3 regions of the Streptomyces sp. NPDC002209 genome follow, and region 3 is predicted to be linked to each of the others. Evidence: riboswitches for the same ligand, from Rfam matches in the RefSeq annotation. Region 3 holds a riboswitch; each other region holds the start of a gene.
The links. A riboswitch is a leader RNA that binds a small molecule or an ion and turns the genes downstream of it on or off. The one in region 3 is predicted to bind cobalamin.

Region 1: another riboswitch for cobalamin. It lies ahead of ACFYXK_RS05285 (ribonucleoside-diphosphate reductase subunit alpha); the one in region 3 lies ahead of ACFYXK_RS15800 (CbtB-domain containing protein).
Region 2: another riboswitch for cobalamin. It lies ahead of cobN (cobaltochelatase subunit CobN); the one in region 3 lies ahead of ACFYXK_RS15800 (CbtB-domain containing protein).

Annotation. Positions count from the first base shown of each region.
Region 1 is NZ_JBIARX010000002.1:89,018-92,268, forward strand. Features, by position in the region: gene ACFYXK_RS05285 (ribonucleoside-diphosphate reductase subunit alpha) at 1-1,573, opposite strand, end outside; cobalamin riboswitch at 1,713-1,844, opposite strand; gene ACFYXK_RS05290 (GNAT family N-acetyltransferase) at 1,889-2,389, opposite strand; gene ACFYXK_RS05295 (Uma2 family endonuclease) at 2,468-3,052, shown strand; gene ACFYXK_RS05300 (YbdD/YjiX family protein) at 3,106-3,251, opposite strand, start outside.
Region 2 is NZ_JBIARX010000017.1:90,216-93,466, forward strand. Features, by position in the region: gene cobG (precorrin-3B synthase) at 1-1,135, opposite strand, end outside; cobalamin riboswitch at 1,293-1,434, shown strand; gene cobN (cobaltochelatase subunit CobN) at 1,467-3,251, shown strand, end outside.
Region 3 is NZ_JBIARX010000006.1:421,835-425,085, reverse strand. Features, by position in the region: gene ACFYXK_RS15815 (aspartate aminotransferase family protein) at 1-21, shown strand, start outside; gene pucL (factor-independent urate hydroxylase) at 278-1,195, shown strand; gene ACFYXK_RS15805 (histidine phosphatase family protein) at 1,274-1,696, opposite strand; cobalamin riboswitch at 1,731-1,880, shown strand; gene ACFYXK_RS15800 (CbtB-domain containing protein) at 1,917-2,129, shown strand; gene ACFYXK_RS15795 (CbtA family protein) at 2,158-2,913, shown strand; gene ACFYXK_RS15790 (hypothetical protein) at 2,935-3,180, shown strand.

The sequences.
Region 1 (3,251 bases), on a different contig from region 3:
CCTGCAGACCCATCGCGCCCAGGCCGACCGGGCGCCAGCGGGAGTTGGAGCGCTCGGCCTGCTCGGTCGGGTAGAAGTTGATGTCCACGACGCGGTCGAGGAAGGTCACGGCGGTGCGGACGGTCTCGTCCAGCCGCTCCCAGTCCATCTCACCCGTCCCGGTGAGGACGAACGCGCCCAGGTTGACCGAGCCGAGGTTGCAGACGGCGGTCTCGCCGTCGTTGGTGACCTCGAGGATCTCGGTGCACAGGTTCGACGAGTGCACGACCCGGCCCGGTTCGGCGGTCTGGTTCGCCGTGCGGTTGGAGGCGTCCTTGAAGGTCATCCAGCCCTGGCCGGTCTGCGCGAGGGTGCGCATCATCCGGCCGTAGAGGTCGCGGGCGGGCATGGACTTGCGGGCCAGGCCGTCCGCCTCGGCCTTGCGGTACGCGGCGTCGAACTCGTCGCCCCACAGGTCGACCAGCTCGGGCACGTCGGCCGGGGAGAACAGCGACCAGTCGGCGTCCGCGTTGACGCGGCGCATGAACTCGTCCGGGACCCAGTGCGCCAGGTTCAGGTTGTGCGTACGGCGCTGGTCCTCGCCGGTGTTGTCGCGGAGCTCCAGGAACTCCTCGATGTCCGCGTGCCAGGTCTCCAGGTAGACGGCGGCGGCGCCCTTGCGCCGGCCGCCCTGGTTCACGGCGGCGACGGAGGCGTCGAGGGTCTTCAGGAACGGCACGATGCCGTTGGAGTGGCCGTTCGTACCGCGGATCAGCGAACCGCGGGCGCGGATGCGCGAGTACGAGAGGCCGATGCCGCCGGCGTGCTTCGACAGGCGCGCGACCTGGTGGTAGCGGTCGTAGATCGAGTCGAGCTCGTCGAGCGGGGAGTCCAGCAGGTAGCAGGAGGACATCTGCGGGTGCCGGGTGCCGGAGTTGAAGAGCGTGGGGGAGGACGGCAGGTAGTCGAGGCGGCTCATCAGCCGGTAGAGGGAGGCCACTTCCTCGACGGCCTGGACGCTGTCGTTCTCGGCGAGGCCGCAGGCCACGCGCAGCATGAAGTGCTGCGGGGTCTCGACGACCTGGCGGGTGATCGGGTGGCGCAGCAGGTAGCGGCTGTGCAGGGTGCGCAGGCCGAAGAAGCCGAAGCGGTCGTCGGCGCCCTCGGCGAGCGTGTGCTCGACCAGTGCGTCCAGGCGGCTCGCGTGCAGCGCCACGAACTCGGCGGTGCGGTCCGCGATCAGGCCCTCGCGGTGGCCGACCGCGACGGAGGCGGAGAAGGAGGTGGCCCCCTGGCCCGCGGCTTCCTCGGCGACGGCCAGCGTCAGCAGCCGGGCGGCGAGCCGGGAGTACGCAGGGTCCTCGGAGATGAGACCGGCGGCGGCCTCCGTGGCCAGGCCGCGCAGCTCGGCCTCGTCGGCGGCGGCGCTGCGCCCGCGGAGCGCGGCGGCGGCGACCCGGCCCGGGTCGGTGTCGGGGAGGTCGGCCGTCAGCTCGGTGAGGGTACGCAGCAGTGCGGCCCCAGGTCCCCCGGTCTCGATTCCGGTGTCGGACGGGTCGGACTCGGCGCGCGGTGCGGAAGGCGCGATGGTCACGGGGGGAGCTCTCCCTCGCTCGGCTCCGGGACACCTGCGGTGCGGGCGCGAGCGGGCGCGCGCGGGCATGACGGGGCAGCACCGCGCGGCGTCCACCGGCCCAACCGCGAGGCCCGGACGTGTCGGCACCCGGTTCGGTCGAGCCGGGCGCACTGTCGGCAGGTCCTCGGACTTGCGGTGACACCAATGGGTGTACTTCATACCGTTGCGGGACAGTTCCGGATTCGCACCGGATTCCCCTGCGACGACAGCGAGCATGAGCATACATGTGGGGGCCGCTTCCTGTGCGACCCCCTAGATGTTGTGTCGGCGTGGCTACAGTTCGAGACCGTACGTGAGCAGAGGGAGGCCGGGGACGGGCTCCCAGTCCCGTTCGGGCGTACGGACGAAGCCGAGCCGTTCGTAGATCCGGTGGGCGCCGGCCATGTCGTCCGTGGTGGACAGCACGAGGCGCCGTACGCCCTCGATGGCCCTCGCCCGCTCCATGCAGGCCCGTACGAGCGCCTCCCCGGCGCCCCGGCCGCGGCCCTCCCGGGCGACGGCCAGCATCCGGAACTCGGCCTCGCCGGCCACGGCGATGTCGCACAGCGGGCTCCCGGGAGCGGCGAACGCCACACCGCCGAGGAGCCGTCCGTCGCTCGCGGCGGCGACGAGTATCACCCCGTCGCGCGCCCGCCCGGCCACGTCGCGCAGCCGCGCGAGGTACGGGTCGTCCTCGCCGAAGGTGAGCAGCCCGTCCCCGAGGTAGGCCTGCGCGGTGATCTCCCCGAGCGTCCCGTACTCCGCCGCCAGCGCTTCCCTGATCACGATGTCCATGCCACCGAGTGTGCCGGACGGCTGTCGGTGCCCGGCGCTATCGTCGGAGACAGCACCGTCGAGGAAGGCGAGCGAGGCATGACCGTGATGACCGACAGGCCCCAGATGCTGACCGAGGACTTCGAGACCCTTGCGCGCATAGGCGCCAGAGAGGTGGAGGGGCTGCGGTTGGAATTCATCGACGGGAAGCTGGGGGTCAAAGCGGTGCCTGACGGAGATCACGACCGAATCGTCGTGTGGCTGTCCCGCATCTGTATGCAGCACCGGCCCGAGGTCTGGCTCCACGTGGAACGCGGCCTGAAGGTCGAGCAGTACCGTTCGGGTCGGGCACGCCCGGATGCGTCCCTTGCCCCGGATGGCGCATTCGAAGGGCAGGGGGAGTGGGCCGACCCGGCTCCTGTCCTGATGGTCGTCGAGGTTACGTCGTACGACTCCGACACCGACGCACGCGACCGTAAGGCGAAGCCCGGCGCGTACGCGGCGACCGGCATTCCCGTCTACCTCCTCATCGACCGGGACAACTGCCTTGTGCATGTCCACAGCGATCCCAACGGGAAGCTGTACGAGACGGTACGCACCATCCCCTTCGGCAAGGACGTCGAGCTGCCAGACCCCGTCGGGTTCTCTTTCCCGACCGAGCCCCTGAAGGACTGGGTGCGCTGAACACGCACGAGGGCCCCGCCGGAAGCGTCCGGCGGGGCCCTTCACGTACGTGCTCAGCAGCAGCGGAAGCCCTCGCGGGGGTCCGCCTCGCGCGAGTCCGTGCGGGCGCGTTCGAAGGCGCGGCGGGTCATGACCTCCGCGTCCGGGTCGTGCGTACGGGCGTGGGCCACGTAGCGGTCGTACGCCGCCTCGCCCGAGA
Region 2 (3,251 bases), on a different contig from region 3:
TGACGGACCGCCAGGGGTCGTCGGGGGCGGTGACCAGCCCGGCCTCGGCGAGGGCGGCCAGTTCTCGTGCTGCGGCGTGGGCGGGCAGGCCGGGGACGACGATGCCGCGCCAGGGGGTCAGGCGGATACGGCCCGTGAGGCCGGCCAGCAGGCGCCACTGCGCGGTGGTCAGGCGGCCCAGCGGGGCGAGGACGCTGAGCGCGACGGTCCCGTCGGGTCCGGTGACGGTCCCCGGCTCGGGAGCCCGCCCGTGCGGGCCGTACGGGGACGCGGCGTCGGCCGAGGCCGGTGCGGGCAGCGCCCCGGCCTCGGCGGCGATGCCGACGGCCGCCAGCCGGTCCGTCAACCCGGCTGCGTCCAGGGCGTGTTCGGCGGGCAGCTCGGCGATCCGCCAGGCCCGGGTGCCGGCTGCGCGCGCCGCGTCCAGGAAATACAGGGCGGCGGTCAGCGCGGCCCGCGGCGCGTCGGCCGAGGCGACGAGCACCGCCCGTGCGGGGCGCTGCCCCGCGGGGTCGGATCCGGTGTCCGGGGCGTCGGTGTCCGGGGTCCCGGCGCCCGGGGCGTCGGCGGTGCGCTCGGCCGGTGTGCCGCCCAGCAGCAGCAGTGCCCGGTCGGCGCCCCGTGCCAGCACGGTCACGTCCGCGGCCAGCGAGCGCGCGTCGCCGCGGCCGTCGTCGAGTGCGAACAGGAAACGCCCGGAGAGGGCGGCCGCGGCCGGCTCGGCGCACAGCAGCCGGTCCAGCTCCGCGACCCAGGGGGCCACATCGGGCAGACCGCGCCGGTCGAGGCCGGTCAGCGGCGAGGCGACGATGTTGCGGACCCGCTCGTGGGTGGGCGCGGGCAGCAGGCCGGCGCGGACGAGCACGGACTGCAGCGCGCCGCCGCAACTCGCCCCGAGTCCGCGCAGTTGCGCGTTGCCGCGGGAGGTGAGGTCGATGTGCCCGTCGCCGAGCCGGTCCGCGGCATCGGCCAGCAGCAGGGCCGCGTCCGCGCCGAGCATCCCGCCGGGCACCCGGACCCGGGCCAGGAAGCCGTCGTCCGCGGCATGCAGCCGCAGCGCACCGGGGCATGCGTCACCGCGGTCGCGTATGACGGGTTCGTCCCGTGGTGCGGCGGAAGGGGGCTGGGGCGGCATGGCGGCGAGCATACCCACGATTCCCCCGCCCCGACCTGTGGCCGTCGCCACCCACCCCCTCCGCGGAGCGGGGGCGCGCGGGGGGTCGGGGGGCGCGGGCGGGCCTGTCGGGCGAACCTCCCGGCGCGGGCCACCCCCACTCCCGGTCAGGGAGATCGCCACCTAAGATGACCAGCGGCGGAGCCCCATGGCCCGCCGGGAGGAAGCCCGGTGCGAATCCGGCGCGGTCCCGCCACTGTGAACCCTGCAGAGCCATCCGCCGGGTGAGTCAGGAACTCCCGCTGTCCTCACTGCCCGGGGCGCGGAAACCCCGAGGAAGGCCTGCCGCCGCATGATCCTGCTGCTGTCGACGTCCGACACCGATCTGCTCAGCGCCCGCGCAGCGAACACCGCGGACGGCCCCGTGCCGTACCGGTTCGCGAACCCGTCCCGCCTTCCCCTCGACGATCTGCCCGGGCTGCTCGACGGCGTCGACCTGGTCGTCGTACGCCTCCTCGGCGGCCTGCGCGCCTGGCAGGACGGGCTCGACCTGCTCCTGGCGCCGGCCCAGACCCGCCCGGTGGTGGTCCTGACCGGCGAACAGGCCCCGGACGCCCAGCTGATGGAGGCCTCCACGGTCCCGATCGGCATCGCGGCCGAGGCGCACGGCTACCTCGCCCACGGCGGCCCCGCCAACCTGGACCAGCTGGCCCGGTTCCTCTCCGACACCGTGCTGCTCACCGGCCACGGCTTCGAGCCGCCGGCCGCCGCGCCGACCTGGGGCCCGCTGGAGCGCACGCCCGGGGCCGGCGAGGGTCCGCGGATCGCCGTGCTGTACTACCGCGCCCACCAGATGAGCGGCAACACCGCCTTCGTGCACGCCCTGTGCGATGCCATCGAGGCCCAGGGCGCCCGGGCGCTCCCCCTCTACGTGTCCTCCCTGCGCACCCCGGAGCCGGACCTGATCGCCGCGCTGGAGTCGGCGGACGCGGTCGTCACCACCGTCCTCGCGGCCGGCGGCACCAAGCCCGCCACCGCCTCGGCGGGCGGCGACGACGAGTCGTGGGACGCGGGCGCGCTGGCCGCGCTCGGCGTCCCGATCCTGCAGGCCCTGTGCCTGACCGGCTCGCGCAGCGCCTGGGAGGACAACGACGAGGGCCTGTCCCCGCTCGACGCCGCGACGCAGGTCGCCGTGCCCGAGTTCGACGGCCGTCTGATCACCGTCCCGTTCTCCTTCAAGGAGCTCGACGAGGACGGGCTGCCCGCGTACGTGGCCGACCCCGAGCGCGCCGCCCGCGTCGCCGGCATCGCCGTCCGGCACGCCCGGCTGCGGCACATCGAGCGCCGCGACAAGAAGATCGCGCTCGTCCTGTCCGCGTACCCCACCAAGCACTCCCGCATCGGCAACGCGGTCGGCCTCGACACCCCGGCCAGCGCCGTGGAGCTGCTGCGCACCCTCATCGCGGGCGGCTACGACTTCGGCCCCGTCGAGGAGATCCCGGGCCTGGTCTCCGGCGACGGCGACGAGCTGATCCGCGCCCTGATCGAGGCCGGCGGCCACGACCAGGACTGGCTGACCGAGGAGCAGCTGGCCCGCAACCCCGTCCGGATCCCGGCCGCCGACTACAAGCGGTGGTTCGCCGAGCTCCCCGCCGAGCTGCGCGAAGACGTCGAGGAGCACTGGGGCGAGGCCCCGGGCAACATGTTCGTGGACCGCTCGGCCAACCCGGAGGGCGACATCGTCCTCGCGGCCCTGCGCCGCGGCAACCTCCTCATCCTGATCCAGCCGCCGCGCGGTTTCGGCGAGAACCCGATCGCGATCTACCACGACCCGGACCTGCCGCCCTCGCACCACTACCTGGCCGCGTACCGGTGGATCCAGGCCCGCGCCGAGGACGGCGGCTTCGGCGCCGACGCCATGATCCACCTGGGCAAGCACGGCAACCTGGAGTGGCTGCCGGGCAAGAACGCCGGCCTGTCGGCGGCCTGCGCGCCGGACGCCGCGCTCGGCGACCTGCCGCTGATCTACCCCTTCCTGGTGAACGACCCGGGCGAGGGCACGCAGGCCAAGCGCCGCGTGCACGCCACCCTGGTCGACCACCTGGTGCCGCCGATGGCGCGTGCGGAGTCGTACGGC
Region 3 (3,251 bases):
GCGGATACGCACACTGTCTGACCTGCTGCGCTGTGCGGTCGCCCAAGCCGTGGGTGCCGGTGTTCGGATGATCTGTACGGGTAACAACGCCCTGCGCACATGTTGCAATCCGAAGCAGCACCTACGGACCGGGATGCACGTCAGTCCCGGGGCGGCCCCTTCGGGGCCGAACGGCGGGGAGCGGGACGTCCTGCGGTCGGGGGCGGGCGCTGGACGCCGGGCGTACGGGATCCAGACCACCGGACTCCGTGTTCCCGAGGCACCGAAGGAAGACACCATGAGCAAGCACGTCCTGGCGCAGAACCAGTACGGCAAGGCCGAGAACCGCATCGTCAAGGTCACCCGCAAGGGCGGCGACGGTTCGTGGCACGAGATCCGCGACCTCAACGTCTCGGTCGCGCTCCGCGGCGAGTTCCGCGACGTCCACCTGACCGGCGACAACGCCAACTGCCTGCCGACGGACACCACGAAGAACACGGTGTACGCCTTCGGCAAGGAGCACGGCATCGCCTCCCCCGAGGCCTTCGGCATCCTGCTCGCGAAGCACTTCGTCTCCTCCCAGTCGCCGATCCGCGAGGCGCAGATCCGGATCGAGGAGTACGCCTGGGAGCGGATCCCGGTCCCGACGCGCAAGGAGCAGCACTCCTTCGTCCGCAAGGGCCAGGAGGTGCGCACCGCGCAGATCACGTACAGCGAGACGACCGGTCTGCAGGTCATCTCGGGTCTGAAGGACCTGACGGTGATGAACTCGACGAACTCCGAGTTCCACGGCTACATCAAGGACAAGTACACGACGCTCAAGGAGGCGTACGACCGCATCCTGGCGACCAAGGTCACCGCGCGCTGGGCGCATTCGGCGCTGGCCGCGGACGACTCCGCGTACGACTGGGACCAGTCGTACAAGAAGGTCCGCAAGAACATGCTGGAGGCGTTCGCCGAGACCTACTCGTACTCGCTGCAGCAGACCCTCAACCAGATGGCCGAGCGGGTGCTCGACCACTGCCCGCGGGTCAACGAGGTACGCCTGAACCTCCCCAACAAGCACCACTTCCTCGTCGACCTGGAGCCCTTCGGCCTCAAGAACGACAACGAGGTCTACTTCGCGGCGGACCGGATGTACGGCCTGATCGAGGGCACCGTGCACCGCGACGGCGTGCAGCCGGTGATCGCGACGAGCGACTGGATCGTCGCCTGACGCCCCTCGTCACCGCTCGGCCCGGACCGCGTCGCGGGGTCCGGGCCGTCGTGCTGCCCGCGGCACGTCGTGCTCCGGCTACGTCCCGGCCGGCTGTCCGAGCTGGAGGTTCCACCGCCCGAGCCGGCCGGTGAGGCTGGTCACCGTGTCCGGCCGTACGTCGAGGCGCCAGAACGCGGCGGCCGGCAGCTCCAGCGCGGACACGACGGCCGCCCGTACGACGGCCTGGTCGACCACGGCGCGGTGCGTGCCCGCGGGCAGAGCCGCGAGCGCGGCGCCGACGCGGGCGATCAGCGCGGTGACGGACTCGCCGCCGGGCGGTGCGTAGTCGGGGTCCGTCAGCCACCTCCGGACGGCGGCCGGATCCTCGGCGGCGACCTCGTCCAGGGTCCGCCCGGCCCACTGCCCCGTGTCGGGGCCCTGCAGGCCCGCGTACTCCGGGCAGGGGTCGCCGTGGCCGAAGCGCATCTGCCGTGCGGCGTCGTCGAATGGACGTCTCACGAACTGAACTCGTACTACGTCGCTCTTCATAAGGGGAGCGTAAACGCGGTACGGTCTCGGACGACAACCAAAAAAAGACGACGGTATGACGGAAGTACCGGTGAAAATCCGGCACGGTCGCGCCACTGTGAATCCTCCCGGAGGGGGAGGAGAAGTCAGACCCGCCATGTCGTCGCTAGCACCACTGACCGGGACGCGTGTTCCCTCTGGAGGTTCTGCCATGGCTCACTCCGCCGTGCCCACGACGGCCCCTGCCGTCACCCCGATCTCGCTCTCCGCGCTCGCCCCCTGGGCCCTGTTCGTCGGCGTCCTGATGCTCGTCCTGCTCTACCTCGTCGGTGCCGAGCAGGGCGCCACCGCGCTCTTCGAGGGCGACACCGTCCACGAGTGGATGCACGACGGTCGCCACCTCCTCGGCTTCCCCTGCCACTGATCTCCACCAGCAAGGGAAGAACCGAACCATGAACTCCATTTCCCCCCGCGTCCTGCTGGTCCGGGGCATGCTGGCGGGTCTGCTCGCCGGCGTGGCCGCGTTCCTCGTCGCGTACGTCCTCGGTGAGTCCAAGGTCGACGCGGCGATCGCCATCGAGGAGGCGGGCCACGCCGCCCACGATCACGCCGAGGAGGCGGCCCCGGTCAGCCGGGCCCTCCAGGCCACGGCAGGCCTCGGCACCGGCACGCTCCTGTACGGGATCGCGCTCGGCGGCATCGCCGCGCTCGTGTTCTGCTACGCCCTGGGCCGGATCGGCCGCTTCGGCCCGCGGGTCACGGCCCTGCTGGTCTCGGGCGGCCTGTTCGTCACCTTCAACCTGGTGCCGTTCCTCAAGTACCCCTCCAACCCGCCGGCCGTCGGGGACCCCGACACCGTCGTCCGGAGGACCACCCTCTACATCCTGATGATCGCGTTGAGCGTGCTGCTGTCGGCGGGCGCGCTCATCCTGGGCCGGCGCCTGGCGCCCAAGCTCGGGAACTGGAACGCCTCGGTCGTCGCCTCGGTCGGCTTCGTCGCGGTGGTCGCCATCGCCTACGCGGCCCTGCCCGGCATCAACGAGGTCCCGGCGGACTTCCCGGCCGCCCTGATCTGGCAGTTCCGCCTCGCGACCGTGGCCATCCAGGTCGCGATGTGGACGACTTTCGGCCTGGTCTTCGGTTTTCTTGCCGAACGGGCCCTTGTCCCGGCCGCCGCACCCCAGGAGGCTGTACAGCCCGCGAGCTGACGATGAGGGGGCCGGTGGTACATGCAGACGGCGATCTGGGAATGGCGCGGCTGGACGGGCGCCGTCCCGTTCTGGCTCAACACCGTTCTGCTGCTCCTGGCCCCTTTCACCGCCGCCACGCTCCTGGCCCAGGTCGGCATCATCACGGCCCTGGCCGCCCTCGGCGGCCTGGCCCGCCACCTCTGGTTCGGCGACTACGGCCACCCGGCCATCCACCTCGCCGCCGCCCTCATGGGGGCGGCGGCGATTGCGTTCGTCCTGATCTGACCCTCCTGGCCGCCGGGAGCCCCGCCGGCCCGTCCTGCCGGGCATCGGCCCGCCGTCCACCCGTGTGCGCT